3 regions of the Kitasatospora dryopteridis genome follow, and region 1 is predicted to be linked to each of the others. Evidence: riboswitches for the same ligand, from Rfam matches in the RefSeq annotation. Region 1 holds a riboswitch; each other region holds the start of a gene.
The links. A riboswitch is a leader RNA that binds a small molecule or an ion and turns the genes downstream of it on or off. The one in region 1 is predicted to bind cyclic di-AMP.
Positions count from the first base shown of each region.

Region 2: it holds a riboswitch for cyclic di-AMP, as region 1 does, so the genes downstream of both, ACQ614_RS21425 (transglycosylase family protein) here and ACQ614_RS12375 (M23 family metallopeptidase) in region 1, are expected to answer to the same signal.
Region 3: it holds a riboswitch for cyclic di-AMP, as region 1 does, so the genes downstream of both, ACQ614_RS31565 (LysM peptidoglycan-binding domain-containing protein) here and ACQ614_RS12375 (M23 family metallopeptidase) in region 1, are expected to answer to the same signal.

Region 1 is NZ_CP192749.1:2,713,894-2,724,047, reverse strand. It holds gene ACQ614_RS12405 (IS110 family transposase) at 1-589, opposite strand, end outside; gene ACQ614_RS12400 (ribose-5-phosphate isomerase) at 907-1,392, shown strand; gene ACQ614_RS12395 (GNAT family N-acetyltransferase) at 1,427-2,686, opposite strand; gene ACQ614_RS12390 (PP2C family protein-serine/threonine phosphatase) at 2,902-4,119, shown strand; gene ACQ614_RS12385 (hypothetical protein) at 4,558-4,752, shown strand; gene ACQ614_RS12380 (DUF6348 family protein) at 4,759-5,535, opposite strand; cyclic di-AMP (ydaO/yuaA leader) riboswitch at 5,906-6,070, shown strand; gene ACQ614_RS12375 (M23 family metallopeptidase) at 6,074-7,087, shown strand; gene ACQ614_RS12370 (hypothetical protein) at 7,133-7,675, opposite strand; gene ACQ614_RS12365 (hypothetical protein) at 8,199-8,435, opposite strand; gene ACQ614_RS12360 (trypco2 family protein) at 8,613-9,029, shown strand; gene ACQ614_RS12355 (hypothetical protein) at 9,210-10,154, shown strand, end outside.
Region 2 is NZ_CP192749.1:4,697,814-4,707,967, reverse strand. It holds gene ACQ614_RS21455 (ABC transporter permease) at 1-11, shown strand, start outside; gene ACQ614_RS21450 (NAD(P)/FAD-dependent oxidoreductase) at 346-1,722, opposite strand; gene ACQ614_RS21445 (exopolyphosphatase) at 2,151-3,092, opposite strand; gene ACQ614_RS21440 (DUF501 domain-containing protein) at 3,089-3,745, opposite strand; gene ACQ614_RS21435 (FtsB family cell division protein) at 3,742-4,176, opposite strand; gene eno (phosphopyruvate hydratase) at 4,275-5,561, opposite strand; gene ACQ614_RS21425 (transglycosylase family protein) at 5,766-6,605, opposite strand; cyclic di-AMP (ydaO/yuaA leader) riboswitch at 6,610-6,798, opposite strand; gene ACQ614_RS21420 (cytochrome P450 family protein) at 6,992-8,275, opposite strand; gene ACQ614_RS21415 (SDR family NAD(P)-dependent oxidoreductase) at 8,503-8,931, shown strand; gene ACQ614_RS21410 (MazG family protein) at 8,889-9,881, opposite strand; gene ACQ614_RS21405 (SurA N-terminal domain-containing protein) at 9,961-10,154, opposite strand, start outside.
Region 3 is NZ_CP192749.1:6,969,300-6,979,453, reverse strand. It holds gene ACQ614_RS31590 (MMPL family transporter) at 1-1,835, shown strand, start outside; gene ACQ614_RS31585 (glutamate synthase subunit beta) at 2,022-3,533, shown strand; gene ACQ614_RS31580 (LysR family transcriptional regulator) at 3,582-4,493, opposite strand; gene ACQ614_RS31575 (MFS transporter) at 4,591-6,039, shown strand; gene ACQ614_RS31570 (hypothetical protein) at 6,170-6,856, shown strand; cyclic di-AMP (ydaO/yuaA leader) riboswitch at 7,384-7,536, shown strand; gene ACQ614_RS31565 (LysM peptidoglycan-binding domain-containing protein) at 7,538-8,593, shown strand; gene ACQ614_RS31560 (pectate lyase family protein) at 8,665-9,651, opposite strand.

The DNA.
Region 1 (10,154 bases):
AGGTCTCCAGGCGTCTGCGGCCGGTGCGGCGCAGGGCGGCCGGGGTCTGGTAGCCGGTGAGCAAGGTCAGCGGGCCGACGTTTCCCAGGTCGAGGCTCCGCTCCAACGCGGGGAAAACGGTGGTGAGTTGGCCCCGCAAACGGTTGATCCGGCGGGTGCGGTCGGCGTTCAGGTCGGCCCGGCGGTTGGTGAGGACTCGCAGCTCGATGGTGTGTTCATCATCCGGCCGCAGAACGGTCAGGTCGCGGCGCATCCGGGCCTGGTCGGCGATGACGGTGGCGTCCTTGGCGTCGGTCTTGCCGGTGCCCCGGTAGCCGGCCGATGCCCGGTTGACCGCGAGGCCGGGGATGTAATGCAACTGCTGGCCGTGGTTGAGCAGCACGCTGATCAGCAGCGTGGCCATGCCCTCGGTGACATCGACCGCCCATACGACGTCCTCGCTGATCGCCAGCACGTCGGCGAGCAGGGCAAGCAGTTCCGGCTCGTCGTTCAGCGCGCGTCGCGACAGCAGTCGCTTGCCCTCGGCGTCCAGGACCACGCAGTGGTGATGGGTCTTGCCGATGTCCACGCCCGCCCATATCTGGGGCACGGGATCCTCCGGTTCGTCGGTGTGCGCTGTTCTCCCGAACGACCTCGCCAGCGTGGTCCTACTCAGCGATGCACCCGCAGGGGCTCGCAGCTCCTAATCAGCGGCCGAGTCGTCGTGAGACACCGGGCGGCCAGGTGCGGTCGAACCATCGAGTGCAACCCGCTGAAAGCCATACCCGGCGTCTCTGGGCCTCTGGACCTTACGACGGCCCGTCCAACCCACCAACAACGTAGGACCCGCTGACCGCCCGACCGGCGCGCCCCCGGCGCACGGCCCCCTGCCGCACACCCGGACACGCGCATGCCACACTCATGGTCATGCGCGTGTACCTGGGCTCCGACCATGCCGGATACGAACTGAAGAACCACCTCGTCGAGTGGCTGAAGGCGGCCGGCCACGAGCCGGTCGACTGCGGCCCGCACATCTACGACGCCGAGGACGACTACCCGCCGTTCTGCCTGCGCGCCGCCGAGCGCACCGCCGCCGATCCGGAGGCACTGGGCGTCGTCATCGGCGGCTCGGGCAACGGCGAGGCCATCGCCGCCAACAAGGTCAAGGGCGTCCGCGCCGCGCTCGCCTGGAGCGAGCAGACCGCCGCCCTCGGCCGCGAGCACAACAACGCCAACGTCATCTCCGTCGGCGGCCGCATGCACACCCTCGACGAGGCCACCAAGTTCGTCGAGATCTTCCTCAACACCCCGTACAGCGGCGAGGCCCGGCACACCCGCCGGATCGCCATGCTGAGCGAGTACGAGACCACCGGCGAGCTCCCGCCGATCCCGGCCCACCACCCCCAGGGCTGATTCCCGTCCGACGCCGCCTGGGCCGCACGGGCCGTCAGAACCCGTGCGGCAGCCAGGGCGCCACGTCCGAGGCGAAGGCCCGCGACACCTGCGCGAGCGCGCCCGCCCGCAGCTCGGCCACCAGACCCGCCCCGGCCAGCGCCGCGAGCGTCGTCCCGCCGAGATAGGCAGCCCCCAACTCCCTTACGTCCAGCACCAGATCGGCCGGTGCGCCGGTGCGGACACAGCTCGTCGCCCGGCCCGGGCCGGAGCTCTTCAGCCGCCAGCGGCCGGCGTTCCACGGACAGAATCCGTCCACCACCTCCAGCACCGCGTCCACCGGCTGCGCATAGCCGCGCGACTCCAGCGCCGCCCCCACGTCCACCAGCCGCAGGTGGAGCGAGTCGGCCAGCCGCGCCTCCAGGCGCCGTACGTCCGACACCAGGTGCAGCAGCGGATCGTCCACCGGCAGGTTCCCCGCCTCCACGGTGTCGACCAGGTCCATGTCGATCAGATAGCGCCACAGCCGCGCGTACACCTGCGGCGTCACCGCCTCGATGTCCCGGACCTTGACCCGGCCCGCCGCATTGCCGGCCTCCGTCCAGGACACCTTCGACGAGTAGCGGGCGTAGCCGAGCAGCCGGCCGCTCTCGGTGTCCTCGGCGAGCACGCACTGGCGCGGCGAGTAGCCGCCCCGGGAGGACGGCACGTCCAGCAGCGGATGCCGCTCCCAGCCCGGGCGGCGCTCCAGCCGGCCCGGGCGCAGCGGCACCAGCGACGCGTACAGCTCCTCGCAGGCGGGCGAGGCCTCCACCGGGTCCGCCAGCCGCAGCCGCAGCGCCGGGTTGTCCGCCACCGGCAGCGACACCCGGTGGCACGGCACCGTCACCGCCATCCGCCAGGCCGCCGCGCCGAAGCCGAACCGGCCGTAGATGCCCGGCTCCGAGGCGGTCAGCGCCGCCAGCGGCTCGCGGGCGGCCCGCACGTCGTCCAGCAGCCGGCGCATCAGCACCGACAGTCCGCCGCGGCGGCGGTGCGTGGGCAGCATGCCGACCATGGTGACGCCCGCGACCGGCAGCACCGCCCCGCCGGGCACCGCCATCCGGAAGCTGAACGCGCCGCCGCCACCCACCGGCTCCGCGCCGTCGCACACCACCAGCGCGCGATGCACTTCGGTGAGCGAGCGGTACAGCGCGCGCTCCTCCGCTTCCTCCTCCTCGCCGCCGAACGCGATCTCCAGGCGGCGGTACCAGCCGTCCCACTCCTCGGCGGCCAGCGGACGAACCGTCAGTGCCGCGGCTTCTCCTGTCGTCATACGGTCACCCCTACCACCGGCGGCGCACCGTACGCGACCGACTTTTCCGGCAGCCCGTCACCACCGGGCGCGCGTGCGCCGCCACGCGCCCCGGGGCGCACCGGGAACGGCGCCCCCACCACCCGGCCGAAACCCGCCGCACCGCACCCGGGAGCCCGCGCAGCCCCGGCGCAGGCGTCGACGCCGACCCGCAACCGTGGATAAGGTCGGACCCCATGGCTGGCAGCACGGAGGGCACCACGCCCCGGACGACTGCGACGGGCCCCACCGCGAGCGCGGCCAGGGAGCCCGTGACGGCCCGGTTGCGCACGAGGCTCCGCCGGGCCCGCCGCACCCTGCGCCGAACCGGCGTCGACTACTTCCGCGGTGCCGCACCCGACTGGCTCGCCTTCGCCCTCTTCCTCGCCGCCGTCCCGGTGCTCGTCGTCCTCAACATCTGGATACCCGCCTGGGTGCCGCCCACCTCCCTGGTGCTCCCGGTGCTCGCCGGCTCCCTGCTGCTGCGCCCCGGCACCCTGGTGCTGCTGTACGCGGCCGCCGCGGTCGGCCTCTCCACCGAGTCGCTCATCCACACCGGCGAGCGGGTCGCCAGCGAGAACCCGGACACCTACGTCTACGGCGTCACCCCCGGCGCCGCCCTGGTGGTCGGCGCGGTCGGCGTCGCGGGCCTGCTGCTCGCCCAGTTCCGCAGCCGGGTCGGCGTGCCCTGGCGCGGCGGCGGCACCATGCTCTTCGACCTCCGCGAACGGCTCCGGGTGCAGAGCCAACTGCCCCGGCTGCCCGAGGGCTGGTCCGCGGACATGGCGCTGCGCCCGGCCGGCGGCCAGTCCTTCTCCGGCGACTTCGTGGTCGCCGCCCGGACGGGCCCCGGCGGCCGCATGCTGGAGGTCGTCCTGGCAGACGTCTCCGGCAAGGGCATGGACGCGGGCTCCCGGGCCCTGCTGCTCTCCGGCGCCTTCGGCGGCCTGCTCGGCTCGCTGCCCGCGCACGACTTCCTGCCCGCCGCCAACGGCTACCTGCTCCGCCAGGAGTGGGAGGAGGGCTTCGCCACCGCCGTCCACCTGGTGCTCGACCTGGACACCGGCCAGTACGAACTGCTCTCCGCCGGCCATCTGCCGGGGATGCAGCGGAGCGGCGGCACCGGCCGCTGGGAGGTCAAGGAGTCCGAGGAGGGCCCGCTGCTCGGCATCTACGACGGCGCCAAGTTCGAGGGCCTGCGCGGCCGCCTCGACCGCGGGGACGTCCTGCTGCTGTGCACCGACGGCATGGTCGAGATCCCCGGCCGGGATCTCGGCGAGGGGATGGACCGGCTGATGGGGGAGGCGGACCGGCTCGTCGTCAACGGCTTCCGCGGCGCGGCCGGGCGCCTCATCGAGACCGTCGCCAAGGACGTCAACGACGATCGCGCCGTGCTGCTGGTGTGGCGCCAGTAGCGTCTGTCAACCCCTGGGGAGTGATCTTCGGCCAATCCTCACAGCCGGACCACCCGGTGGAACACAGGCCACGGGCCTGCCGATTGGCCATTCCGGCGTGTTGACACCCGGCCCCGCCGACGGTTCGTCAGAAGGCATGGGCTATCGTCTCGGTCGGCGGAAATTCGTCTCACATGGCAGGATCTTCGCCCCGGGCTCCCGGCTAGTCCTTTACGCAGGCAGCACGAACGACCACACTGAGTCCGGGTGGGCTGGTCGATGCTCGGGGGATTGGGGGCGGCAGGTGCGGCAGACAGCAGGCGGTATCGGCGCCACGGGCACCTCCACGACGGCGGGATCGGTCGACTCGTGCCAGGGACGGTCGGCGCAGGCCGCGGTCCGGTTTCGACACGGGGTTCCAGCACGAACCCCCGCCACAGATTGAGGAAGTGAGTCCGGGTGGCCTTCTCCGTCTCCGCGTTGTTCCTGTTCGGCGTCATCGTCGTGATCTTCATCCGCAACAAGCAGCTGAAGACCAGCCACGCGATCGTCGCAGCGCTCTTCGGCTTCATGGTGAGCCAGTCCACGGCGGCCCGGCCGATCCAGGACTTCCTCAACCAGCTGGCGAAGACCATCTCGTCCGTGGCGAGCTGACCCGCCCTACTGCCCGACCCCGGCCCGCCGCCAGCGCGCCAGCAGCCCGCGCCGCACGGCCGGCGCGGCGGCCGGCGGCACCTCGGCGGCGGCCGGAGCGGCCTGCGCCGCCGCCGCGCCGTCCGGCACCAGCAGGACGAACAGCCTTGCCCAGCACAGCCGTTCGCCGCGCGGCCAGTCGAGGCCGCGCAGCGCGGCCGAGGCCTGCTCCGACACGGTGCCGTTGATCCGCACCTCGGCGACGTCCTCCCCGGCCCGGCCGCCGAGGAACAGCTTCACCCCGGTCACACCGGTGCCCGCCGACAGCGCCAGGGCCCCGGCGAGCGCCGGCAGCACCTGGTGGTCCGCAAGCCACTCCGCCAGCAGGTCGCTGCCGAAACCGAAGACCGCAGCCGGACCCTGCACCGCCTGCCATCCCGGGAGCTCCGCCGGGCGGCAGCGGTCGGCGTGCTCGCCGCGCCCGTCCTGCAGCTCCACCACGGCCGCGGCCGTGGTGGTCGCCCACATCCGTACCGCGCTGTCGAGCCGCTCCTCCTCGGTGCGGCCCAGGCCCGCCGTGCAGTCCCACACCACCGGGCCGTCCGCCTGCCCCAGGTTCAGCACGAAGCCCAGGTCCACATGGCCGGCCGCACCGCCCTCTCCCGGATGCTCGCGGACCGCCACCGCCGTCGTCCCCGGGCCGCGCACCACGCTGCCCTCGACCGTGAACCGCTGCCCGTACCGGGCGGCCATCTCGCGCACCACGCTGCGCTGGATCACGTCCAGCCGGGACTGCGGCCGCACCCGCGACTCCTCGCTCGAAAAGGGGCTCGAACACCGATCGCGAGCGAGGTTATCGGCCCGGGCCGACGGCCTGCAGAGGGGCCCGCGTGACCAGCGTCACCGGGTGGGCCATGATCCGTGCCCGGCCGCGACCGGCCGCGCACACGGGGTGTCCGATTTGCCGGACTGCTGATGATCCGGACACGTACGGTCACTGCATCGACTGCGCTCCGCCCACCACTCGCGGGCGGAGAGTGACCCTCCGGGCGGCCGTCGACGGTCCGTGAGGCCGAGACGCTTGCCTCCGAGGCGCCCATCGGGTTTTCCTCGAGTCCTGCCCGGCCACCGGCTGGGCGGGCCACCGGGCGGAACGCCGAGTCCTGCCGCCGCCCGGGGTCACGCACCATTCCGTGCACGGCAGGAGCGGGGGACCCAAGGTAAGTCGCCGCACCGGGCAATCCGGGACGGCTTGGGGTGAAGTCGCGCCTTTTCGCGACCGGGCGAACTCCCCGCCCGAACCCGACAGCTCACCTCGCAGGCGTCGGAGAGGAACAACTCCATGTCCGTTCTGGGCACCCGTCTGTCCCGCGTCGCCGTCGCCACCGGTGTGGCCGCCGCCGCCATCGCCATCCCCGCCACCGCCGCCAGCGCCCACAGCGCCCCCGCCGCGGCCCCGGCCGCCGCCCAGGCTGCTGCGCCGGCCGCCGCCCAGGCCGCCGCGCCCGCGCAGGCTCCCGCTGCCGCTCCGGCCGCCGACACCACCTACAAGGTCGTCCGCGGCGACACCCTTTCCAAGATCGCCAACGCGCAGCACGTCGACGGCGGCTGGAAGAAGCTGTACCAGGACAACCGCCAGGTCATCGGCGGCAACCCGAACCTGATCTTCCCGGGCCAGAAGCTGGCCGTCGGCGGCGCCGCCGTGCAGGCCGCCGCGCCGCAGGCCGCTGCTCCCAAGGCTGCTGCTCCCAAGGCCGCTGCGCCGAAGGCTGCTGCGCCGCAGGCCGAGGCGAAGAAGGCCGACACCGCCGCCGCCTCCCGCTCCGAGAAGCGCACCCCGGTCCAGGCCGCCCCGAAGCCGGCCGCCCCCAAGACCGAGGCCGCCAAGCCGGCTGCCCCGAAGCCCGCCGCCGCCCCGAAGACCGAGGCCGCCAAGCCGGCCGCGGCCGCCTCCGGCTACGTCGCCCCGGTCTCCTCCGGCCTGGGCACCCCGTACCACAAGGCCGGTTCCAACTGGTCCAGCGGTTACCACACCGGCGTCGACTTCGCCGTCAGCACCGGCACCTCCATCCACGCCATCGCCGGCGGCACCGTCGTCGAGGCCGGCTGGGGCGGCGCCTACGGCAACAACGTCGTCATCAAGCACGCCGACGGCAAGTACTCCCAGTACGCCCACTTCTCGGCGCTGAAGGTATCGGTCGGCCAGACCGTCACCGCCGGCCAGGTCATCGGCCTCTCCGGTGCCACCGGCAACGTCACCGGCCCGCACCTGCACTTCGAGATCCGCACCACCCCGTCGTACGGCTCCGACATCGACCCGGTCGCGTACCTCGCGGCCCACGGCGTCCGCGTCTGACGCACACCGCCGCACGGCACCACACCCGAAGGCCCGACCCGGGGATCAACCGATCCCGGGGCCGGGCCTCGGCCGTTCTCCGCCGGCCTGCGGCTGCGCGGCCGCGGCGCGGAAGTCGTATCCGCAACTCCCACAGACCAGTACGCCGCGCCGGACACCGTTCCCGCAGACCGGGCAGTCCCGCCGCCCCCGCCGGTCGGTGACCAGCCACAGCACGCCGAGGATCACGTCACCCATGGCCCAGAGCACGACGATCAGCGTCGCACCGATGCCGGTCCCGACGTTGCTCGCCTCGCAGTCCGTCAGGGCGTTGCCCACCAGGCCGTCGCAGTCCCGGGCGGTCGAGGCCACACCGGAAACCAGCCAGATCAGCATGACCAGGTTGAAGAGAAGGATCACCCAGGTGAAGAACCGCCAGTGGGGTAACCGCCACCGCTGACCGCCGCCCGGTACGTTCGTCTGCTGCCCTGTTCCCATCGGAACCACCCCGTTCCGCCGGCACACGGCCAGCGCCCGGGGACGGGGGCCGCCGCCGATGTTCGCCTCACCTTCCAGGCTCTCCCCGGCCGAATGGGCGGGCAACAGCACGACCGGCGGACTGCGAACGTGCGGACACAGAGGGCCTCGCAACAGCCTGAACAACCACCGCTCGGTCGCCCCGGAGGGGAAACGGGGTGGTGTTCGCAGGGCCCACGGGCGTGGCGCCGCGCCGCAACCCCCCCGGCCGGGGCTCGGCAGAGGGCGTGCGCCGGGGTGGGAGTCGGCGGTCTCCACTTCCGTGACGCAGAACAGAGCACGAGCGGTCGATCGTGCGGGCGGTCCGTGGACTGGTGAGCGAGGCCGTCCACGGGCACGGAACGGGCGTGGCGGCCTGAAATTCCCTCAGACGACGAAGGCCCCAGCTCTGCGATCAGGTCGCTGAGCTGGGGCCTTCGTGTTGGAGCGGGCGACGGGAATCGAACCCGCGTGGCCAGTTTGGAAGACGACGGCACTGGATGTGGGCTGAGCTGGCGACTCGCTGACCTGCGGGGGAGCGGGGCGCCTCGCCGTTGTTCCCCGGGATTCCCCGCCGAGGCCTGGCCGAACGGGCACGCAAGGGGCACGGTGCGGCTCACAGCAGCTTGTACGCCCACCGCTCGGTGGCCCAGTCGCCCGACGGCCGCTCGACCGCCCCTGAGGCCCGTAGAACGGCTACAGAGCGCGCCTCGGCGCACACCTGATCACCCGGCATCAGGAAGAGCGGCTGATCCAGCGTGAAGACGTAGCAGCCCGGCTCGAAGTCGACCCGGTTGAGCAACAGCATCCTTGGCGCGGTGATCCGCGGCCCCGCGAGCATCATGCCGGCCATGGTCTACGGCCTCGGCCGGGAGAACCAGCAGATTTACAGGCCGCTGACCAAACACGCTCTGACCATGTCACTCTCGATCTTCGGCCCAGTTTGGTCCGTCGTTGGTCCGGATCATGCCGGGAAGGGCCTTCAGTCCGGAAGACTAATGGCGGGGCCTCGCCCTCATAAGAGCCATCTGTGGAGCTCGGATTTGGCTGCATGATGCGGGTGGGTGGTTCTACGGTGGTCGCATTCATGACGGGACGTCGGATCGGGATGGGTGCAGTGGATATTCTTCTGGTGGATGCGGTGGCGGCCGTGCGGGACGAGCTCATCGCTGCGGCAGCCGTGGGTGGAAGCCATCCGGACGTGGTGTTCGCGGTGGGTCCGGTGGAGATGGAGTTCGAGGTCGAGGTACGGGCGGACGCGAAGGCGAAGGCCGGGTTCAAGCTGTGGGCCGTTGGCGCGGAGACCGAGGCTGGGGTGTCCCGGGGGCGTACGCATCGCGTGTCCTTCACGCTCACGCCTCGCAACGTCCGCGGTGGTGACCTGCTGGTCGCCGGTGCTCCGCGCCTGTCCAGCGACGAGGAGACCGAGGAACTTATCCCCGAATGATCACCTCCAGGGTGATCCCTACCGGACAGCGAGTTCAGGTTTTCGACGTGAGCGGGAGTTGGGGTGGAGCGGGGTCGCCTGATGGCGGTGACCGGGCCCGGTGGTCCGGGGTCGGGGTATGTGGTGGGTGGCCGATTGGTGCTGACCTCCGCGCACGTCGTGGGGCGGGCCGGAGCACGGGTGCAGGTGATCCACCCGGACGCGCCACGCCGTAAGGGCGAGCCGTCACCCGACGGAACGGTGGTGTGGTGCGGTACCGCAGGTGGCCGGGACGACGCCGCTCTGGTCCTGGTCGAGGAGGACCAGCGGTGGCAGGCGCCAGTAACTACGGTGCGCTGGGGGCGGATGGTCACCGATCGGCCCGGTACGGGGTGCGAGACCTGGGGCATGCCGGACGTCGCCCAGTGCGAAGGCAAGGCGGTTGAGGCCGTACAGCTGCGCGGGGAGATGAATCCGGGCAGCGGACGCAACCGGTACGTGATGGACCTTGCCCAGCATCCCCCTCGGTGGCCGTCCGACGATACGTCTCCGTGGGGCGGCCTATCAGGCGCGGCAGTGTTCTGCGGCCGCCTGCTCGTCGGCGTGGTTACCTCCGACCGAGCGCACTCCGCCAACGCGCAGCTCAACATTGCACCCGCCTACGTACTGCACCACGATTCCGACTTTCGCGCCGCCCTTGCCGCATACGGCGCCGCTCCTACCGGTCTGGAGGCAGTGGAGCTTCAGCACCTCGCCGACCCGAGCGCCTCACCCGGCGGCCCAGGTTGCCGCCTCGCATCGCCGGCGGCGTTACTCCAAGCGGGGCGGCAGATCGTCCCCTTCCATGGCCGCCAGCAGCTGCTGGACGAGCTGACGGGTTGGTGTGCCAGGAGTGGATTCGGGGCGTGGCTGCTGCACGGACCTGGCGGACAGGGCAAAACCCGCCTTGCCCACCAGCTGGGTTCGCTCCTCACCGCGGACCGGTGGGCCGTGCTGTGGCCGCGCCCGGAGGCCACGGCAGACCAACTTAGGGAGATCCGCCACGCTGCCAAGTCGCTGCTGGTTGTGCTCGACTACGCCGAAACTCGTCCCGGCCAGCTGGCTGCGGTGGTCGAGGCCGCCGCCGAGCATCCCGGCGCTACGCCG
Region 2 (10,154 bases), 2.0 Mb from region 1:
AGACGGACTGACCCTCCGGCTCCGCACAGGGCCCCGGCACCGACCAGGTGTCGGGGCCCTGTGCCGTCCCGTAGCGGGCCCGGTACGGCCCCGGGACGCAGCCCCGGGCATCCCCGGACGTGCCGTCAGCCGGATGCGCCCCTGCGGGTGCCCGGGCGCCCCCGGACGGCACGCCCCGGGCACGCCGAAGGCCCCCGCCCGGTTACGGCGGGGGCCTTCGGTCACTTCTGTACTCCGCCCGGCTCGCACGGCCGGCTGAGCACCACGGAGGTCGTGGTCCGGCGGCGTTGCCGGGCGGAGGGCCTCCGACTCATCCCCGGCCTGCACGGCCGGGGTCACAGTCGCTTACTTGCTGGTGGCGAGCTCCTTCTCGGCGACAGCCGGCTTCGCCTGGGCCGGAATGGCCTTGGCGGGGCCTGCGGCCTCCTGGAACGCCTCGAACGGCTTCTCCATCTCGGCGAGGCCGACGGTCTCGCGCTTGAGGAACATCGCCAGCGTCCAGTCGGTGAACACGCGGATCTTGCGGTTCATGGTGGGCACCCGGCTGCCGTGGTACAGGCGGTGGAACCACCAGGCCGGACGGCCCTTCAGCTTGTACTTGCCGAAGAGGATCGCCACACCCTTGTGCAGGCCGAGGCCGGCGACCGCACCGAGGTTCTTGTGCTTGTACTCCTTCTGCGGGAAGCCACGCATGCCGGAGACCACGTTGTCGGCGAGGACCAGGGCCTGACGCACCGCGTGCTGGGCGTTCGGCGGGCACCAGGCGCCCTCGCCGACGGCGAGGTCCGGGACCTGGGCGTTGTCGCCGGCGGACCAGACGTAGTCGAAGCCCTGCACCTGGAGGGTGGGAGCGGTGTCGACGTGGCCGCGCGGGCCGAGCGGGAGGCCGAAGTTGGCCAGCACCGGGTTCGGCTTGACGCCGGCCGTCCAGACGATGGTGGAGGCGTCGGCCTCGACACCGTTCTTCAGGACGACGTGCTGGTCGACGCAGGAGTCCATCGAGGTCTCGATGTAGATCTCGATGTTGCGCTCTTCGAGCTTCTCCTTGGTCCACAGACCGAGGTCCGGGCCCATCTCCGGGAGGATGCGGTTGGCCGCCTCGACCAGGATGAAGCGCATGTCGTCGCGGCTGACGGTCTTGTAGATCTTGGCCGCGTCGCGGGCCATGTCCTCGATCTCGGCGATCGTCTCGACACCGGCGAAGCCGCCGCCGACGACCACGAAGGTCAGCGCCTTGCGGCGGACGTCCGCGTCGGTGGTGGACTCGGCCTTGTCGAGCTGCGCCATGACGTGGTTGCGGAGGCTGATCGCCTCCTCGACCGTCTTCATGCCGATGCCGTGCTCGGCGAGACCCGGGATCGGGAAGGTGCGCGAGACCGAGCCGGTGGCGACGACCAGGTAGTCGAAGGGCAGCTCGTACGAGTCGCCGGCCGCGGGCTGGATGGTGGCGACCTTGCGGGCGTGGTCCACACCGGTGACCGCACCGGTGAGCACCTCCGCCTTCTTGAGGGCGCTGCGCAGCGGCGCGACGAGGTTGCGGGGCGCGACGTTGCCGCCGGCCGCCTCGGGAAGGAAGGGCAGGTACGTCATGTACGACCGCGGGTCGACGACCGTGACGGTCGCTTCGCCGTAACGCATCTTCTTGAGGATGCGCATCGCGGCATACAGGCCGACGTAACCACCGCCGACAATGAGGATGCGAGGACGCTCCGTGGTGCTCATATCCGAAAGTATCCACCCCCATCTGACGGGCACTTCGTGAGGCCCGTCACAAGCCTCTGGACACCCTCTGCTACACTGCGCGGCCGCATTTCGGGGGTGTAGCGGCCCGCTCACTGCGCGGGGCGGTGCCGGGTGAGCCCGGGGGCGGTCATGGCCGCGCTGAGCAGCAACGATCCCGGTCACGCCGGAGTTCCCGAGCGGAATTTCGAATCCATCGCCGACAGGCGAGCTCAGCCTGCGATCCGCTGGCTGGACACGGAGGGCGACCTTCGGTCCCACATATCGGACGGACCGGACACCGGAGTGCGCCGAAAGGCCGGTCGGCCATGTGAAGAAATTCACGAAGGTTCTTGCGACACGCGGTACAGGCGGCGGCCCCGGGCGCCGCGGGGGCGCTCCGGGGCCGCTCGGGTAAGGCCCTCAGCAGGTCAGGGGGCGATACTCCAGGCGATGCCGTCGAGGATGTCGTGCTCGCTGACGACCACCTCGGAGGCGCCGGTGCGCTCCATGATCTCCAGCAGGACGAGCGCGCCGGCGCCGATCACGTCGGCCCGGCCGGGGTGCATCACCGGGATGGCCATCCGCTCGGCGTGGGTGGAGTGCAGCAGCTTCAGCGCGGTCTCGCGGACCTGCTCCACGGAGAGCCTGGCGTGGTGGATCTTCTCGGAGTCGTACGCGGGCAGGCCGAGCACGATGCCGGCCACCGTGGTGACGGTGCCGGCGAGGCCCACCAGGGTGGCCGCCTCGGTGAGCGGGACGGCCTCGGCGGCGGTGTCGAGCGCGGCGCCGATGTCGGCCCGGGCGCGGGCGATCTGCTCCTCGGAGGGCAGTTCGGTGCCGGCGAAGTGGCGCTCGGTCAGCCGCACGCAGCCGATGTCCACCGAGCGGGCGGCCTGCACGTCCTCGCCGCCGAGCACGAACTCGGTGGAGCCGCCGCCGAGGTCGAAGACCAGGAAGGGCGGCTTGAACGAGCCGCCGGTGAGCTCCTTGGTGGCGCCGGTGAAGGAGAGGTGGGCCTCCTCCTCGCCGCTGACCACCTGGGGGGTGACGCCGAGAACGGCGTGCACGCCCTCGGTGAACTCGGCGGCGTTCTCGGCGTCCCGGGAGGCGCTGGTGGCGACGAAGCGGATCCGCTCCGGGCCCACGCCGTGCGCGGTGATGATCTCCGCGTACTCACGGCAGGCCGCGAAGGTGCGCTCCAGGGCGTCGGGGTGGAGGCGGCCGGTGGAGTCCACGCCCTGGCCGAGCCGGTTGATGACCATCCGGCGGTCGAGGTCGGTGATCGCGCCGGTGGCCGGGTCGAGGTCGGCGATCAGCAGCCGGATGGAGTTGGTGCCGCAGTCGATCGCGGCGACCCGGGTTGCGGTCACTGGCCCTCCTCCTCGGCGCGGGCGCGCTTGGCCGCGCGCTCGGCGGTCTTCTGCTCCTTGGCCGCGATGACGGCGGCGTGGTCCTGGTCCTTGGCGCGGTTGCGGAGGACGCGCTCGCCGGCGGCCTCCACCTCCTCCGCGGAGACGCAGGGGCCCTTGGCCCACCAGTCCTCCAGCATGCCGAGCGCCTCGTCGCCGAGCGGGTTGACGCCCGGTCCGGCGGCCAGCGAGTGGCCGACCAGGACGTGCAGGCACTTCACCCGGTCCGGCATGCCGCCGGCGCTCGGGAAGCCCTCCAGCACCTCGATGGCGTCGCGGCGGGCGATGTAGTCCTCGTGGGCCGCGCGGTAGGCGGCGGCGAGCTCCGGATCCTCGGCGAGCCGGGCGCTCTGATCCTTCATCACACCGTCGGCCTCCAGGGTGCCGATCAGCGAGGCGGCCTTGGGGCAGGTCAGGTAGTAGAGCGTGGGGAACGGCGTGCCGTCGGGCAGCCGGGGGGCCGTCTCGACCACGTCGGGGTTGCCGCAGGGGCAGCGGTGGGCCACGCCGCGCAGCCCTCGCGGGACCCGGCCGAGCTGGGCGGCGATGGCGGCGACGTCGGCGTCCGGCACGGCGGGGCCGGAGGGGGTGCCGGGGTGCTGTTCAGAAGTCATGGGGTGCTGTCTTCGTGAGGGGCGGTGGTCGAGTCGGCCAGGTCGACCGAGTCGAGGACGGTGGTGTACCAGGGCTTGGCGGCCCTGACCGGGCCGGTGGGCAGGGCGTCGGCGGAGGCCGGCCCGGCGGTGGCCGACGGGTCGACCGAGACGAACGGGGTCTCACCGGGCATCGCGAAGTGCAGCCGCTCGCGGGCCTGCGCCTTCACGTACTCCGGGTCCTGCCAGCGGGCCTTCGCCCGGCGGAGTTCGTCGACCTGCTGCCGGGCGTGCTCCGCCCTCGCCCGCTGGTCGGCGATCTCCGAGCGCTGCGTCAGGAACTGCCTTGCGGGGTAGGCGAGTATCGCCACCAGCGAGCACAGGACGAGCACGAGCACGGTCGCGCGGCTGGTGAAGCGCGGTCGCCCCGCCAGTCCCGGGATCTTCCACATCGCTCGTACCCCTCCTGCTCACGCCGGTGCCCCGGCCCCCACCCTACGGGGTGGTTGCCGGGGCACCGGTCCAGCGGCCGTGTGTCAGCCGCGGGGTGTCAGCCTTCGAACTTGAACCGCGGGAACGCGCCGCGGCCCGCGTACTCGGCGGCGTCGTCGAGGATCTCCTCGATGCGCAGCAGCTGGTTGTACTTGGCGACGCGCTCGGAGCGGGCCGGGGCGCCGGTCTTGATCTGGCCGCAGTTGGTGGCGACGGCGAGGTCGGCGATGGTGACGTCCTCGGTCTCGCCGGAGCGGTGCGACATCATGCAGCGGTAGCCGTTGCGCTGGGCCAGCTCGACGGCGTCCAGGGTCTCGGTGAGCGAGCCGATCTGGTTGACCTTCACCAGCAGCGCGTTGGCGGTGCCGGTCTCGATGCCGCGGCGCAGGCGCTCCGGGTTGGTGACGAACAGGTCGTCGCCGACCAGCTGGACCTTGTCGCCCAGCTTGTCGGTCATGGCCTTCCAGCCGTCCCAGTCCGACTCGTCCAGCGGGTCCTCGATGGAGACCAGCGGGTACGCGGCGACCAGCTCGGCGTAGTAGTCGATGAGCTCGGCGGAGGAGATCGCCTTGCCCTCGAAGGTGTAGGCGCCGTCGTTGTGGAACTCGGAGGACGCGACGTCCAGGGCGAGCGCGACGTCCTTGCCCGGGGTGTAACCGGCCTTCTTGATGGCCTCGACGATCAGGTCGAGGGCCTCGCGGTTGGAGTCCAGGTTCGGCGCGAAGCCGCCCTCGTCGCCGAGGCCGGTGGACAGGCCGCGCTCCTTCAGCACGCCCTTGAGGGTGTGGTAGACCTCGACGCCCCAGCGGACGGCCTCGGAGAAGGACTCCGCGCCGATCGGGGCGATCATGAACTCCTGGATGTCGACGTTGGAGTCCGCGTGCGAGCCGCCGTTGAGGATGTTCATCATCGGCACCGGCAGGACGTGCGCGTTGGGGCCGCCCAGGTAGCGGAACAGCGGCAGGTCGCTGGCCTCGGAGGCGGCGTGCGCCACGGCGAGGGAGACGCCGAGGATGGCGTTGGCGCCGAGCGAGGACTTGTCGGGGGTGGCGTCCAGGTCGAGCATGGCCTGGTCGATCAGGCGCTGCTCGGTGGCGTCGTAGCCGACCAGCTCCGGGCCGATCTGCTCGATGACGGCGAGGACGGCCTTCTCCACGCCCTTGCCGAAGTAGCGGTTCTTGTCGCCGTCGCGAAGCTCCAGGGCCTCGAAGGCACCGGTGGAGGCACCGGACGGGACAGCGGCACGACCGGTGCTGCCGTCGTCGAGGCCGACCTCGACCTCGACCGTGGGGTTACCGCGGGAGTCGAGGATTTCGCGGGCTACGACGACATCAATGGACGGCACGAGGCATCTCCTAGCGGAAGCGGATGAGGGTCGTTACGACCAGAGCCTAACCGCACGGGCCCACGGGGCCACGCCGCGCATGGCCCTGTCTCACCGTGTGACCTGGCTACTCGCCGGTAGTTCACCTGAAGGACCACAAAACCGGCCGTCCGCCCCCGGGTGCCGCCCCGCGGGCGGACGGGCCGTTCGTACAGTGCCGGTCCGTCAGTCCAGCTGCAGCTGCTGGCCGGGCAGGATCAGGTCGGGGTCGGCGCCGACGACCTCCCTGTTGTTCGCGTACAGCTGCTCCCAGCCGCCGGCCTGGCCGCGGTCGGCGGCGATGCCGGAGAGCGTGTCGCCGGGCTGCACGGTGTACGTCGCGCGGCCGACCGCGGGGACGGGGACGGCCTGGAGCGTCCGCCCGGAGTCCTCCGCCGCGGCGTCCCCGTCGTCGCCGCCGGCCGGCCCGGCCGGGGTCGGCGGCAGGTACCGCTCGTAGATCTCGCGGTGCGCCGTCCAGTACCAGCGGTCGTCCTTCTGGTACCAGTACACGCCGCCGGACGCGTCCCACCCGCCGTGGCCGGGGAACCGCGGCGAGCCCGAGCGCTGCCCGCTGCCGGACTGCCCGCTACCGGACTGGGCGGTGCCGGACTGGGCGGTGCCGGCCGCCCCGGTACTCGAGGCGGAGGCGCGGGTCAGGCCGGCGCGTTTGGAACAGACCGGCCACGCATTGGGCCCCTGGGAGGCCAGCACCTTCTCGGCGACGGCGATCTGCTGGCTCTTGCTCGCCTGGTGGGCGAGCGGCGCGTACCGGGCGCCGCCGAACCCCTTCCAGGTGCGTGCGCTGAACTGCAGCCCGCCGTAGTAGCCGTTGCCGGTGTTGATCTTCCAGTTCCCGCCGCTCTCGCACTGGGCGACCTTGTCCCAGATCGAGACGGGGGCGGCATGCGCGCCCGCCGCGGTGAGCAGCGGCATGGCGAGGCCGACACCGGCGACACCCGCGACGGCGACCGCCTTCTCGGCGGAGGTCCTGCGGCGGTGGCGGCCAGGTCCGGTGAAGAGCATGGGTTGTCCCTCTCCGAACGCCTGCGAGGTGAGCTGTCGGGTTCGGACCGGGAGGCTTGGCCCGGCCGCGGCCGCAGGAGGGGTCCTGCTGACGCGGCTTCACCCCTAGCCGTGGGGACGGCGACGAACGTGGTTCCCCCGCCCCTGTCCTTCGTCTTCGGTCGTCAGGCCCGGGATGCGGCGGACAGGATTCGGCGTTTCCGCAGCCGGGGTCCGCTGCTGCGGACTGATCCGGAGAGTAGGCAGAGCCGACGACCGATCACAAGCTCATATCGCTCATATCACGCAAGAATTACGGCGAACTGATTATCGCCCACGAACGATACTGGTTTGTCCTGATTGATGAGTGTTCAGTCCCGGTCTCCCGGCGGCGACACGACACACCGTCAGGCGGTGTCGTCCCGCCCGGGCGGCGGTGGAACGTCCGCCTTCGGGGTGAAGGCGACCGGCAGCTCGCGCAGCCCCCGCATGATGAGGCCGCCGCGCCAGCGCAGGTCGGCCGGGTCGGCGGCCAGCGCGAGGTCGGGCAGCCTGGTCAGCAGCGTCGCCAGCGCCGCCCGGCCCTCCAGCCGGGCCAACGGCGCACCGATGCAGTAGTGGATGCCGTGGCCGAAGCCCAGGTGCGGGTTGTCGGTGCGGGCGAGGTCCAGGGTGTTCTCGTCGGCGAACCTGGCCGGGTCGCGGTCGGCCGCCGCCAGCACGACCAGCACCGGGTCGCCGACCGGGATCTCCACCCCGCCGATCGCCAGCGGCCGGGTCGCGAACCGCCAGGTGGCCAGCTCCACCGGCCCGTCGTAGCGGAGCAGCTCCTCGATCCCGGTCTCCAGCAGGCCGCTCTCGCCGCGGGCCAGCGACTCCTGGAGCAGCGCCCGCTGGCCGGGGTTGCGCAGCAGCGCGTACAGGCCGTTGCCGATCAGGTTGACGGTGGTCTCGAAGCCGGCGAACAGCAGGATGAAGGCCATCGCCGCGGCCTCGTTCTCGGTCAGGTGCTCGCCGTGGTCGCTGGCCCTGATCAGCCCGGAGATCAGGTCGTCGCCGGGGTCGGCCCGCTTGCGGTGGATCAGCTCCGCTAGGTAGCCGCGCATCCGCTTCACGGCCCGGCCGACGCCGCCGCGCTGCCCTCCGTGGTGTCGGATCATCATTCCGGCCCAGTCCCGGAAGTCGTCCTGGTCCTCGGGCGGCACGCCCAGCAGGTCGCAGATCGCGTAGATCGGCAGCGGGAAGGCGAACTCGTGGATCAGGTCGGCGGTGCCGCGCCCGGCGAAGGAGTCGATCAGCCGGTCGGTGAGCTGCTGCACCCGCGGCTCGAACTCCGCGACCCGCCGCGGGGTGAACGCCTTGGACACCAGCCGGCGCAGCCGGGTGTGGTCCGGCGGGTCGATGTTCAGCAGGTGCGTCATCAGGTCGGCCTGCCGCTCACCCGGGATGCCGACCCGGCCGGAGCGGTGCGCCTGCTCGCTGTGGTGCACCGGGTTCTTCGACAGCCTGCTGTCCGCGAGGGCCTGCCGGGCGTCCGCGTACCGGGTCACCAGCCAGGCCTCCACTCCGCTGGGCAGCGTGGTGCGGTGCACCGGCGCGTGCTCGCGCAGCCAGGCGTAGGCGGGGTACGGGTCGGCGGCGAACTCCCAGGTGAAGAGTTCGGGCTGGTCGGTTCGGGACGTCTCCGGCATGCCCCGACGGTATCCGCTGGACGGCGGCCCGCCCGACGCCAGGCACCGTCCGCCGTGCACCCGTGGGACACGCCCCGGACCGTCCGCCCGGACGGGCGTGAGTCTGGTCACCTGGGGGGTAATCCCTGTTGCGGAGGGTCGCGGGGTGCCTACGATCCTCCGATAACCGATGACGGGCGGCCGTGCGGTGCCGTCCACGGGGAAGCGTGCTCAGAGAGGAGCAGGCCGTGCGAGTAGCCGGGGCAGTGGTGGTCATCGCCGTACTCAGCGGGGGCGAGGGGGCGGACCTCGCCCGCCGCTTCGCCGCCGCAGGGGCCGCGGGCATGCTCGTCGCCGACCTGCGCCCCGGCGTGGCGGAGGACCTGGCCACCGAGCTCGACCGCCCGGGCTGCCCGGTGGTCGGCGTCAGCGGCGACGCCCACCAGCCGAGCGACATCGCCGCCCTGGTGGAGACCGCCACCAAGCACCTCGGCCCGATCGACCTCTTCGCGGTCGCCGGCCCGCACGGCGAGCGGATCGTCTCCTTCGCCGACCTGCCCGACAGCCTCGCCCCGCTCGCCGAGCTGCTCGCCCTGGTCGGCGAGGCGATCAGCGAGGTCGTGCCCCCGCAGCGTCAGTCCGACAGCCCCTCGGCCGTCCGCACGGCCGTCCGGTAGCGGCGCGCGGCACCGCGCAGCGCCGCATCGACGTCCACCCCGGCGTCGTACGCCCGCTGCGCCACGGCCAGCAGCAGCTCGCCGGCGCTCTCCGCGGTCAGCTCGCCGGGCAGCTCGTACGGCGCGTCCGGCACCGCCGTGAAGCCGGCCCGGCGCACCCTCGACACCAGCTTGGCCGCGTACGCCAGTGCGGGCAGGCCCGACGGCACGCCGTCGAGCACCGACTCGCGCTGCTTCTCCGCGGCCTTCAGCTGCTCCCAGTTGGCCTCGACCTGGTCGGAGCCGGTCGCCTCGACGTCGCCGAAGACGTGCGGGTGCCGGTACATCAGCTTCTCCACGATGTCGCCGGCCACGTCGTCCACGGAGAACGGGTCCTCGGGGTGCTCCTCGGCGATCCGGGAGTGGAAGAAGACCTGCAGCAGCACGTCCCCGAGCTCCTCGCGCAGCGTCTCGCGGTCGCCCTCCTCGATCGCCTCGACGAGCTCGTACGCCTCCTCGACCAGGTACTTCACCAGCGACTCGTGGGTCTGCTCGGCGTCCCACGGGCAGCCGCCGGGCGAGCGGAGCCGGTCCATCACCGAGGCCAGGTCGAGCAGCCGCGCCCCCGGCAGGTCGTACGAGCCCGGCAGCAGCTCGATCTCCGGCACCGAGCCGGCCTCCTCGACCGCCAGCCGGGCGAGCGCGTCGGTCAGGCCCGGGTCGCCGTCCGGGCTGCCCAGCCAGAGCACGGGCGCGGCCCCGGCCAGCAGGCGGGCCAGTGCCGGCGCGGACGTCCGCTCGACGATCTCCACCTCCACCCCGGCCTGCCGGACGGCGGGCAGCTGCGGGTGCGCCGGGTCGGCGGCCAGCACCCGGCCGGCCGAGCGCAGGGCCTCCCAGGCCGGCCAGGACAGCAGGCCGGGGGCGACCCGGTGGGTGGTGGTCAGCAGGATCAGCTTCGGAGTCTCCACACCCCCGAACCTACCGTTCCCGGCCTGCTGCCCGGCCGCGCTCGGGGAGCGGGGTGCGGGCCGGCGGCGGTGCGGGCGGTCAGCCGGCGGCGGGGCGCCGGGGCAGCCAGTCGGTGGTGGCGTCGACCAGGGCGATCTGCTCCGGGTCCCAGCGGCCGTAGCGCGGGTTGACCTCGACGCCGAGGGCGGTGCCGGCCTCGGCGAGGGCCTTGCGGACGACCGCGTCGCCCTGCTCGGTGCGCGGGTCCTGGCCGGCCGCCGCGGCGATCTTGC
Region 3 (10,154 bases), 4.3 Mb from region 1:
TGCAGGCCGCGGCCACCGTGCCGGGCGCGACCGGCCAGGCCTCCCCCGCCCGGCCCTCCGAGGACGGCCGGGCCCTGCAGGGCGTGGTCGCCCTCCGCTCCGACCTCGGCCGGGAGACCGCGGACAGCGTCGACGCAGTCCGCGCCCGGGTCGAGCAGGTGCCCGGCACCACCGTGGCACTGGCCGGCCCGGCGGCGATCATGGCCGACCTGGGCGGGGCGTTCGCCGGCATCGACGGCCTGCTGCTGGGCGTCGCGCTCGGCGTGGTGCTGGTCATCCTGCTCGCCGTCTACCGCAGCGTGCTGCTGCCGCTGCTGGTGATCGTCGGCGCGGTGTTCGCCCTCGGCGTCGCCTGCGCCCTGGTGTACGTGCTGGCGCAGCACGGCATCGTCCGGGTGGACGGGCAGATCCAGGGCCTGCTGTCGATCCTGGTGATCGGCGCCGCGACCGACTACGCGCTGCTGCTCTCGGCCCGCTTCCGCGAGGAACTCCCGCTGCACGCCGACCGGTTCGCGGCGATGCGGACGGCCTGGCGGCGCTCCGCGGAGCCGATCGTCGCCTCCGGGCTGACCGTGGCACTGGGCCTGCTGGTGCTGCTGCTCTCCGATCTGACGAACAACCGGGCGCTGGGCCCGGTCGGCGCGATCGGCATCGGCTGCGCGGTGGTGTCCGCACTGACCTTCCTGCCGGCCGCGCTGGTGCTCTGCGGCCGCGCCGCGTACTGGCCGGCCCGCCCGCCGGCGGACGGCTCCGCACCGGTGCACGGGATCTGGCAGCGGGTGGCGGCGCTCGTCGGGCGGCGCCCCCGGGCGACCTGGGCCTGCGCCCTGGCGGTGCTGGCGGCCTGTGCGGCCTTCGCGCCCGCGCTGGACGCCCGCGGCGTCGCGCAGACCGACCTGTTCGTCAAGGCGCAGCCCTCGGTGGCCGCGCAGAAGGTGCTGTCGGCGCACTTCCCCGGCGGCTCCGGCAACCCGGCGGTGATCGTCGCCCGTGCGGAGAAGGCGGAGGCGGTCGCGGCCGCTGCCCGCGCGGTGCCCGGGGTGAGCGCGGTCGCCGCGTTCACCGGCGGCGCGCCGGGCGGCCCGGCGAAGACCGTCGACGGGCTGGTCCGCCTCGACGCCACGCTCGCCGACCCGGCGGACGGCGACGCGGCGGTGGCCACCGTGCTGCGGCTGCGCGACGCGGTGCACGCCGTGGACGGCGCGGACGCCCTGGTCGGCGGCTACACCGCACAGCAGGAGGACACCCGGGCCACCGCCTCCCGCGACCGCGGGGTGATCGTCCCGGTGGTGCTGGTGTGCATCCTGCTGATCCTGATCGTGCTGCTGCGCTCGCTGGTGGCGCCGCTGCTGCTGGCGGCGACGGTGGCGCTCTCGTACCTCGCGGTGCTCGGCGTCTCGGCGGTCGTCTTCCCGCACGTGCTGGGCTTCCCGGCCACCGACCCGTCGGTGCCGCTGTACGGCTACGTGTTCCTGGTGGCGCTCGGCGTGGACTACAACATCTTCCTGATGACCCGGGCCCGCGAGGAGTCGCTGCGGCACGGCACCCGGGAGGGTGTGCTGCGGGCGCTCACCGCGACCGGCGGCGTGATCACCTCGGCCGGCGTGGTGCTCGCCGCGACCTTCGCCGCCCTCGGCGTGATCCCGCTGGCGTTCCTGGTGCAGATCGCCTTCATCGTCGCCTTCGGCGTGCTGCTGGACACCCTGCTGGTCCGCTCGCTGCTGGTCCCGGCGCTGGTGTACGACCTCGGCGCCCGCTCCTGGTGGCCGGCCCGGCTCGACCCGGTGGAGGCCCCGGCCGAGCCGGCCGGGGAGCAGGTCCCCGCGGCCCGCTGAGCAGGGACGCCGCCCCACTGTCCAAGCCGGGCGGGCGGGCGTACGGTGGCCACACGGCACTGTGCGCACGCCCGCCCGGCTGCGACCGCCGACCCCGCGCTCCCCCGGCCCCGTGCCCCCACCTCCCTCCTGCCGACACTCCCCGCCCTGACGCCCGGCGGCGAACCGCACCGCTGGAGGCCGACCATGGCCGACCCCAAGGCGTTCCTGAACACGCCCCGGCTGCTCCGCGCCCGCCGGACCGTCGCGGCCCGGGTGCACGACTGGGAGGAGGTCTACCAGCGGCGGGCGCTGCTCCCGATCATCAGCAGCCAGGCCGCCCGGTGCATGGACTGCGGCCTGCCGTTCTGCCACCAGGCCTGCCCATTGGGCAACCTCGTCCCGGAGTGGAACCGCCTGGTCTCCGAGGACGACTGGCGCGACGCCGTGGAACGGCTGGCCGCCACCAACAACTTCCCGGAGTTCACCGGCCGGCTCTGTCCGGCGCCCTGCGAGAGCGCCTGCGTGCTGGCCATCAACGCCGACGCGGTGACCATCAAGAACGTCGAACTCGCCATCGCCGACCACGCCTGGGAACACGGCCTGGAACCGCCGCGGCCGCCGGAGCGCCGCACCGGGCGCACCGTCTCGGTGGTCGGCTCCGGCCCCGCCGGCCTGGCCGCCGCCCAGCAGCTCACCCGGGCCGGCCACACCGTCACCGTCTACGAGCGCACCGACCGGATCGGCGGCCTGCTGCGCTACGGCATCCCGGACTTCCGGCTGGAGAAGCACCGCCTCGACCGCAGGATCGACCAACTCCGCGCCGAGGGAACGCAGTTCCGCACCGGCGTGGCCGTCGGCCGGGACCTGCCGGCGGACGAGCTGCGGGCCGGCTGCGACGCGGTGGTGATCGCCGTCGGCGCCACCGCCTGGCGCGAACTCCCGGTGCCCGGGCGGGAGTCCGCCGGCATCCACCAGGCCATGGAGTACCTGCCGCTGGCCAACCGGGTGGTGGCGGGCGACCTCGACCACTCCCCGGTCAGCGCGCAGGGCCGGCACGTGGTGGTGATCGGCGGCGGCGACACCGCGGCCGACTGCGTGGGCACCGCTGTGCGCCAGGAAGCTCTGGACGTAAGGCAGTTGGACATCCATCCGCGGCCACCCGCGGCCCGCCCGGAGGCGCAGCCCTGGCCCGTCCACCCCAAGGTCCACCGGGCGACCACCTCGCACGAGGAGGCCGGCGAACTCCGGCCGCCGACCCTCGCGGACCCGGACATCCGGGCCTACGCCTCCGCCACCGTCCGCTTCGACACCGACTCCGGCGGACACGTCTCGGCCGTCCGCTTCGCCGACGCCGAACCCGGCGGCCGGACCCCGGTGCCCGGCACCGAGCACGCACTCCCCGCCGACCTCGTGCTGCTCGCCCTCGGCTTCTCCGGCCCCGAACACGGCAGCGGCCTGGCCGAACAGTTGGGCCTCGGCCTGGACGCCCACGGCAACCTCGCCCGGGACGGCCGGTTCGCGGCCGGGCCGGAGGGCGTCTTCGTCGCGGGCGACGCCGGCCGAGGCCAGTCCCTGGTCGTCTGGGCCATCGCCGAAGGCCGCGCGGCCGCCGCCGCCGTCCACCGCTACCTCACCGGCCGCGACGAACTCCCCTCCCCCATCACCCCCGCCGACCATGCCATCACCCCCGAGGACGTCCCCCCGCTCCCGGCCTGACCACCGAGCCCGGCGGGGCAACCCCTCAGGGGCGCTGGGCCCCTGACTTCACCACCCGTCGCCGGCCAGCAGCTCGCGGATGCAGCCGCGCAGCCAGGCGTGGGCCGGGTCGGCGTCGTGGCGGGGGTGCCAGGCCAGCCCGAAGGGGAGGGAGGGCAGGTCGAGCGGGATGTCGAGCGTCACCAGACCGAGGGCGTCGGCCAGGCTGCGGCTGCGGCTGGTGGTGAGGCCGATCAGATCAGTACTGCGCAGCACGAACAGTGCCGCCGGATAGGTCGCCACGGTGCCCACCACCGTGCGGGAGAGGCCGAGTTCGGCGAGGGCGGTGTCGATCGGGCCGTGCAGGCGGCCGCGCCGGGAGACGCCGATGTGCCGGCCTGCGGCGAACCGTTCCGGGGTGGGCGGGCCGTCGAGCAGCGGGTGGCCGGCCCGGACGACGGCCAGCATCCGGTCCTCGTAGAGCTGTTCGACGTGCACCTCGGGCGAGGTGGTGTCGATGACCCCGACCTCCAGGTCGGCGGTGCCCTCGCGCAGGGCGGGGGCGTCGAGGTGGCTCTCGCCGAAGAACCGCAGGCGCACCCCGGGTGCCTCGGCCGCCGTGCGCGCGAACAGTCCGGCGCCGTGGGCGGCGGCGAAGGCGTCGTGCGCCAGAACGGTGAACGTCCGGTCCAGGGTGCGCAGGTCGACCTGTCCGCCGGCGGTGAACAGTGCCCGGGCGCGCTCCACCACGGCGCGGACCTCGGGGTGGAGCGCGAGTGCGTGCGGGGTCGGCACCATCGTCCGCCCGGCCCGGACGAGCACCGGGTCGCCGAGGGCCCGCCGGATGCGGCCCAGGGTGCGGCTCATGGCGGGCTCGGACAGGTGCAGCCGGGCCGCGGCGCCCGAGACGCTGCGCTCCTCGACGAGCACGTCCAGGGCGATCAGCAGGTTGAGGTCCATCGTGGATTGCACGGCACGCATTCCTCTCATGCAGAACATGCACTGGATGCAATCCAAGCATCGCCCTACGGTGGACGGGAACCCACACACCTCCGCTCCGGAAGGAGCTCCCCCGCCCATGCCCGAAAACACCCGGACGGCACTGCGCCGGTCCACCCTGCTCACGATGTGCGCCAGTGTGCTGGTCGCCCAGAGCATGGTCGCCGCGATCAACCTGATGATCCCCCAACTCGCCGCCTCCGCCCTGCATCCGTCCCCGAGCGCACTGCTCTGGACGGTCGACGCGTACGTCATCGTCTTCGCCGGGCTGCTGATCCCGGCCGGCGCGCTGGGCGACCGCTGGGGGCGGCGGCGTGCGCTGCTCGCCGGGCTCGCCCTGTTCGCCGCGGGGGCGTGCCTGAGCGCCGGCGGCGGCACCCTCGGCTCGGTGGCCGCGCTCGTCGCCGGGCGGGCGGTCTCCGGCGCGGGGGCCGCGCTGGTCATGCCCGCCACCATGGCGGTGCTGGTGCACCTGGCCGGCCCGGAGCGACGGGTGCAGGCCGTCGCCTCCTGGACGCTCGCGGTCGGCCTCGGCGGCCTGGCCGGGAACGTCGGCGGCGGCCTGACCGCCCAGTACCTGCCGTGGCAGGCGCTGTTCTGGGCGATGGCACCGCTGGCGGCCGTACTGGCGGCGGCCGTGCTCCGCACCGTCCCCGACCTGCCCCGCCACCCGTCCTCCGCCGACCCGGCGGGCTCCGTGCTGCTGATCGGCGGCACCGGCGCCGTGCTGTACGGCATCATCGAGGGCCCCTCGCACGGCTGGTGGTCGGCGCCGGTACTCACCGGGTTCGCGGCCGGGGCGGTGCTGCTGGCGCTGTTCACCGGGCACGGGCTGCGGGCGCGGCGGCCGCTGGTCGACCCCCGGGTGTTCCGCTCCCGCCGGCTGCGCGCGGCGGCCGTGGGCACGGCGGCGTCCTTCTTCGGCCTGTTCGCGCTGTTCTTCGTCAACTCGCAGTTCCTGCAGTACGCCAAGGGCTACCCGCCGGCCCGGACGGGGCTGGCGATCGTGCCGCTGACCGTCGGCATGGCCCTGGTGCCGCGGCTCGCCGCTCGGTTGCAGGACCGGCACGGCGTGCGCCTGGTGGCCGGCGGCGGGCTGGCCCTGATCGGCGGCGGGCTGCTCGGCGTCTCCACGGCCGGCCCGGCCACGCCGTACCCGGTGTACGCGCTGTGGCTGCTCGTGCTGTCGGCCGGCATGGGGCTGTGCGCCCCGGGTCTGACCCACACCGTGGTGTCCGAACTCCCCGGCCACCAGGCCGGGCTGGGTGCCGGGCTGAACACCGCGGCCCGGGAGCTCGGCGCGGCGCTCGGCGTCGCGGTCGTCGGCACGGTGCTCGCCTCGCACGCCGGGGGCGGATCTGCGCACGGCCCGGCCGAGTTCACCGCCGGGATGGCGGCCGGCCTGCGGGTGGTCGCGGTGCCGGTGCTGCTGGCGGCCGTCGCCGTGACGCTCGGCCTGCGCGGTCGGCCCGCCGGCGCCGGCCCCGCGGCGGCTCCCCGGCCCGTGGCGGACCGGAGCGCGAGCTGACCCGCGCACGGGTGACCGGTACACGGGCCGACCGGCCGACCGCCGGCCCACCGCCTCCCGGACCGCCGTCTCCCGGCCGGCCGGCACCCGGCCGCGGGCGGCGGCGGGCCGGTTTGCCACCATGCCTGTCATGACCGTCATCGTTTCCGTCGACGCAGCGGGGTGCGGCTGCGCGGCGCGCCGCCCCTGGTCCCCCTCTCCTCCGCCCGGGTGGGCGCGGGCCGCCGGAACGTCGCTGGCCCGCTGGGCGGCGCCCGGGTGCACCGCGTCGCCGTACGGCGGCCACGGGTTCGCCCCCGCGGAGCGGGCCCCGGTGGCGGGCGAGGTGCGGATGGTGGGGATGGACGGCCCGTTCCTCGCCGAGGGGCCGTTCTGGTGCCTGTTCGCGCCGCCGTCCACGGTGGCGAACTGCGCGCCGGACTGCCCGGAGGAGCTGCCCGCGCACGCCATGGTCCGCTGCACGCCGCTGGCGGTGGCGGACGCCCGGCCGGGCGGGGCCTGGGTGCAGGTCTCGGTGGACGAGGTGGTCGGGCTGACGGAGGCCCAGCAGCGGTGGGCGCCGTCGGCGGAGGGATCGGTGACGGACTGGCTGCCGCCGGAGGGCGCCGGGGTCGCTCGGACGAGCTTCCGGTACGTGGAGTGGTCGGCGCAGGGCGACCTGGGGTGGTGGGCGGTGCTGCGGGAGGACGGCGACCGGCCGGTGCTGCTGCTGGCCGAGTCATGGTCCTTCGACGGGAACGACGTGGCGATGGGGCACCGGCCGCTGACGGACGGGGAGGCGGCCGCGGTGCTGGCGTGCTGGCCGCCGGAGGGCTGACGGCCGGCCGACCGGGAGGCCGGAACGGAGGGCATGCCACCGCTTTCCGTTCCGCCACGAACGGTGCCGGTCCGGTGTTCGCGCGTCGCGCCCGAACGGCGGCGCAAAGATCCTCCGGGCCTCCGTTCGTGCCGTGATCACCCCGGCGGGGCGGGCCCGCCGGGGCCGCCCGCCGACGGACCGCCATTCCCCGCACACGGCAACGGAAGCGGCCGCCCGCATTTCCGGCGCGGAATTTCGCCGAATTTCCCACGGAATTCGCCCGGGACCGCCCGCCGCGGACACGTCAGGCCGGGTCGGCATCCCCCGTGACCTGCGTGGCGACCCGTCGGCGCCCCGTCGACAGCCGTTCGCATGACGGGGCGTGTGGCCGAAATGCACGCCTGCGGCATCTCAGCACTCGTGATGATTGTGTGATGTTCAGGATGCTGGCTTGTTATCGCGGTGACGATCCCTCTAATCTCCACCTCAGCCCGACAGCACGGGCGCCCGAGGCGCGGCACGCCGAACCCTGCCCACCGCGTCGAACGGGTCACCGACCAGACCCTGGGCAGGGACGGGGGACCCACGTTTCGACGCCGCCCCCACACGGCTAGGGGTGAAGCCGCGTCCGCGCGGCCGGGCCACCTCCCCGGTCCGAACCCGACAGCTCACCTCGCAGGCGTGCGGAGAGGGAACTCGATGGGTTTCATCGGCTCCGGCCGTCACCGCCGCCCCACCCAGACCGAGCGCGCCGTCGCAGCCGCCGGCGTGGCAGGTGCAGGTCTGGCGATCCCGCTGCTCACCGCCACCGGCGCCCACGCCGCCCCGGTCACCACCTGGGACGCGGTCGCACAGTGCGCCACGGCGGGCAACTGGACCAAGGCCACCGGCGACGGCACCTACGGCGGACTCCAGTTGGACCTGCGCACCTGGGTCGCCTACGGCGGCGACCTGTTCGCCTCCACCCCGGACCGCGCCACCAAGGACGAGCAGATCACCGTTGCGGAGCGGGTGCTCGCCGACAGCGGCGCCAAGGTCTGGGGCAAGTGCGCCACCACCGCGGGGCTGACCGGCGAGGGCAAGCCCGAGACCGTCGTGCCGACGGAGACGGCCACGCCCGCGCCGACCACCACGGCTCGCGGTGCGGCCCCGGTCTTCCCCGGCATGCAGGGCCGGGACGCCAACGGCGTGTACTGGTACCAGGCCGGCGGCCAGTGGTATTGGACCACCAGCCAGGAGATCTACGACTACTGGACGGGTCCGGGCGCCACCCAGAACGACCAGGGCGACAACTCCGGCAACGGGCATTCGGCCACTCCGCCGACCCCGTCCGCCCCGACCACCGCGCTGCCGCCCACCGGCACCGTGCCGGGCACCCCTGACGCCACCACCACCCCGGCCCCGGGCACCACCCCCGGCACCACGCTCCCGGGGGCCACGGCGCCGACCACGACCGACCCGACGACCGGTCAGCCCGTCACCGGCGTCCCGCCGGTCACCGACCCCACCGGCGCGGCCACCGGCCCCGCCGCGCCCGCCACCGCGGACCAGGCCCCGGCGGCCACCTCCGCGCCGCAGGACTCCCAGGGCGCCAAGGAGGCGACCACCTACACCGTGGCGGCCGGCGACACGCTGTCCGACATCTCCGACAAGAACAAGCTCGGCGGCTGGAAGCAGGTCTACGACAGCAACGAGTCGACCATCGGAGAGAACCCGGACCTCATCAAGCCCGGCCAGGTCCTCAAGATCAAGTAACCTCGCAGGCACGCCGCACGACGGCCCCGGGCAACCGCCCGGGGCCGTCGGCGCGTTGCGCGTGCTTCGGCTCAGATCCGGCCGGTGCCGGCGCCCGCGGTGTCCACGGACGCCACGGTGTCGGCACCCGTCGGGTTGTAGGTGTAGGGCGCGGTGGTGAAGCTGCCGGTCCGGGTGATCTCGGTGGTGGTCGAGCCGAGGTCGTTGCGGAACAGGTTGGCGTAGCCGTCCGTCTTGCTGTCGCCGGTGGTGGTGACGGACTCGAAGCTGCCGGCGAAGGTGTTGCGCTCCACCAGCACCTGGGCGCCCATCCGCGAGTGGACGGCACTGTCGCCGACGTTGGTGAAGTAGTTGCTGTACACGTGCGCGGTGCCGAAGCGGACGCTGGGCAGGCGCGAGTTGACGTTGTCGAACCAGTTGTGGCCGTAGGTCACGTGCAGCTTGCCGGTGTCCTCGGAGGCGTTGCTGTCGGAGTGGCCGACCAGGCTGACCTTGTAGTGGTCGTGGAACTTGTTCCAGGAGGCCGTGATGCTGTCCGAGCCGTGCGTGATGTCGAGCAGGCCGTCGTAGTAGTCCTTGCCGTGGGTGCGGTCGGAGGACAGGTCGTTGTGGTCCACCCACACCTTGGTGGAGGCCTGCAGGGTGATGGCGTCGGTGCCCACCGCCTTGGAGATCTTCAGGTTGCGGAGGATGACGTTGGTGGCGTTCTTCACCCGCAGACCGCCGCCGGTCAGGCCGGAGTTCGCGCCGACGCCGATGACGCTGGTGTTGGAACCGACGTCGACCTGGCCGCTGAGCGAGATGGTGCCGGAGATGTACACGGTCTTGGCCGCGCTGCCCGCCACCGCGGACTTCAGCGCGGACAGGGTGGTGACGGTGGTGCTGCTGCCGCCGGCGCCGCCGGTGGTGCCCGCGGCGAAGCCGTACGGCGAGCTCTCGTAGGTGGCGGCCCGGGCCTGCCCGGCGGCGGTGGCGGAGAGGCCCGCCACCAGGGCGGCCCCGACGGCGGCGGCGAGCGCGCGGCGGCGCAGGGCAGAACGTCCCACTGTTGCGATCATGACAATCAGTCCCTCGGGTCGGACGGGTGGGGGACGCCCGGCGGTCGGCGGGTGTGGCGGTGCAGGGAGCGCCGGACCGGACTCCGGGCGGAACGGGGGCCCGGCCCGGTCGATCCGCACGGGCGAGAAGGGCTCCCCTGGATTCGGCCGTGTTCACATGAGTGAACAGTGGCTGCATCCATGGCCAGACCGTAGGCGCGAACCTGACATGCCGTCAATGCCCCCGACAGCAAGACGTGACGATCGGGCAGAGGCGTCCGCCCCGAGCCGAAGGGCCCGCCGGCGCCGAAAGGGTGGACCCCTCCTGCCCGTCGGCGGGCAAGGAGGGCGAGCACGGGAGCGAAGCGACGGAGCATGGGGGCACCTCCCGGCCGCCAGGCTGGGGGAGACCGTCGGCGCCGGATCAAGAGGGCCCGGAGGCGAGCGGGCGACACCCGCCCCGAGCCGAAGGGCCCGCCGGTGCCGAAAGGGTGGGCCCCTCCTGCCCGTCGGCGGGCAAGGAG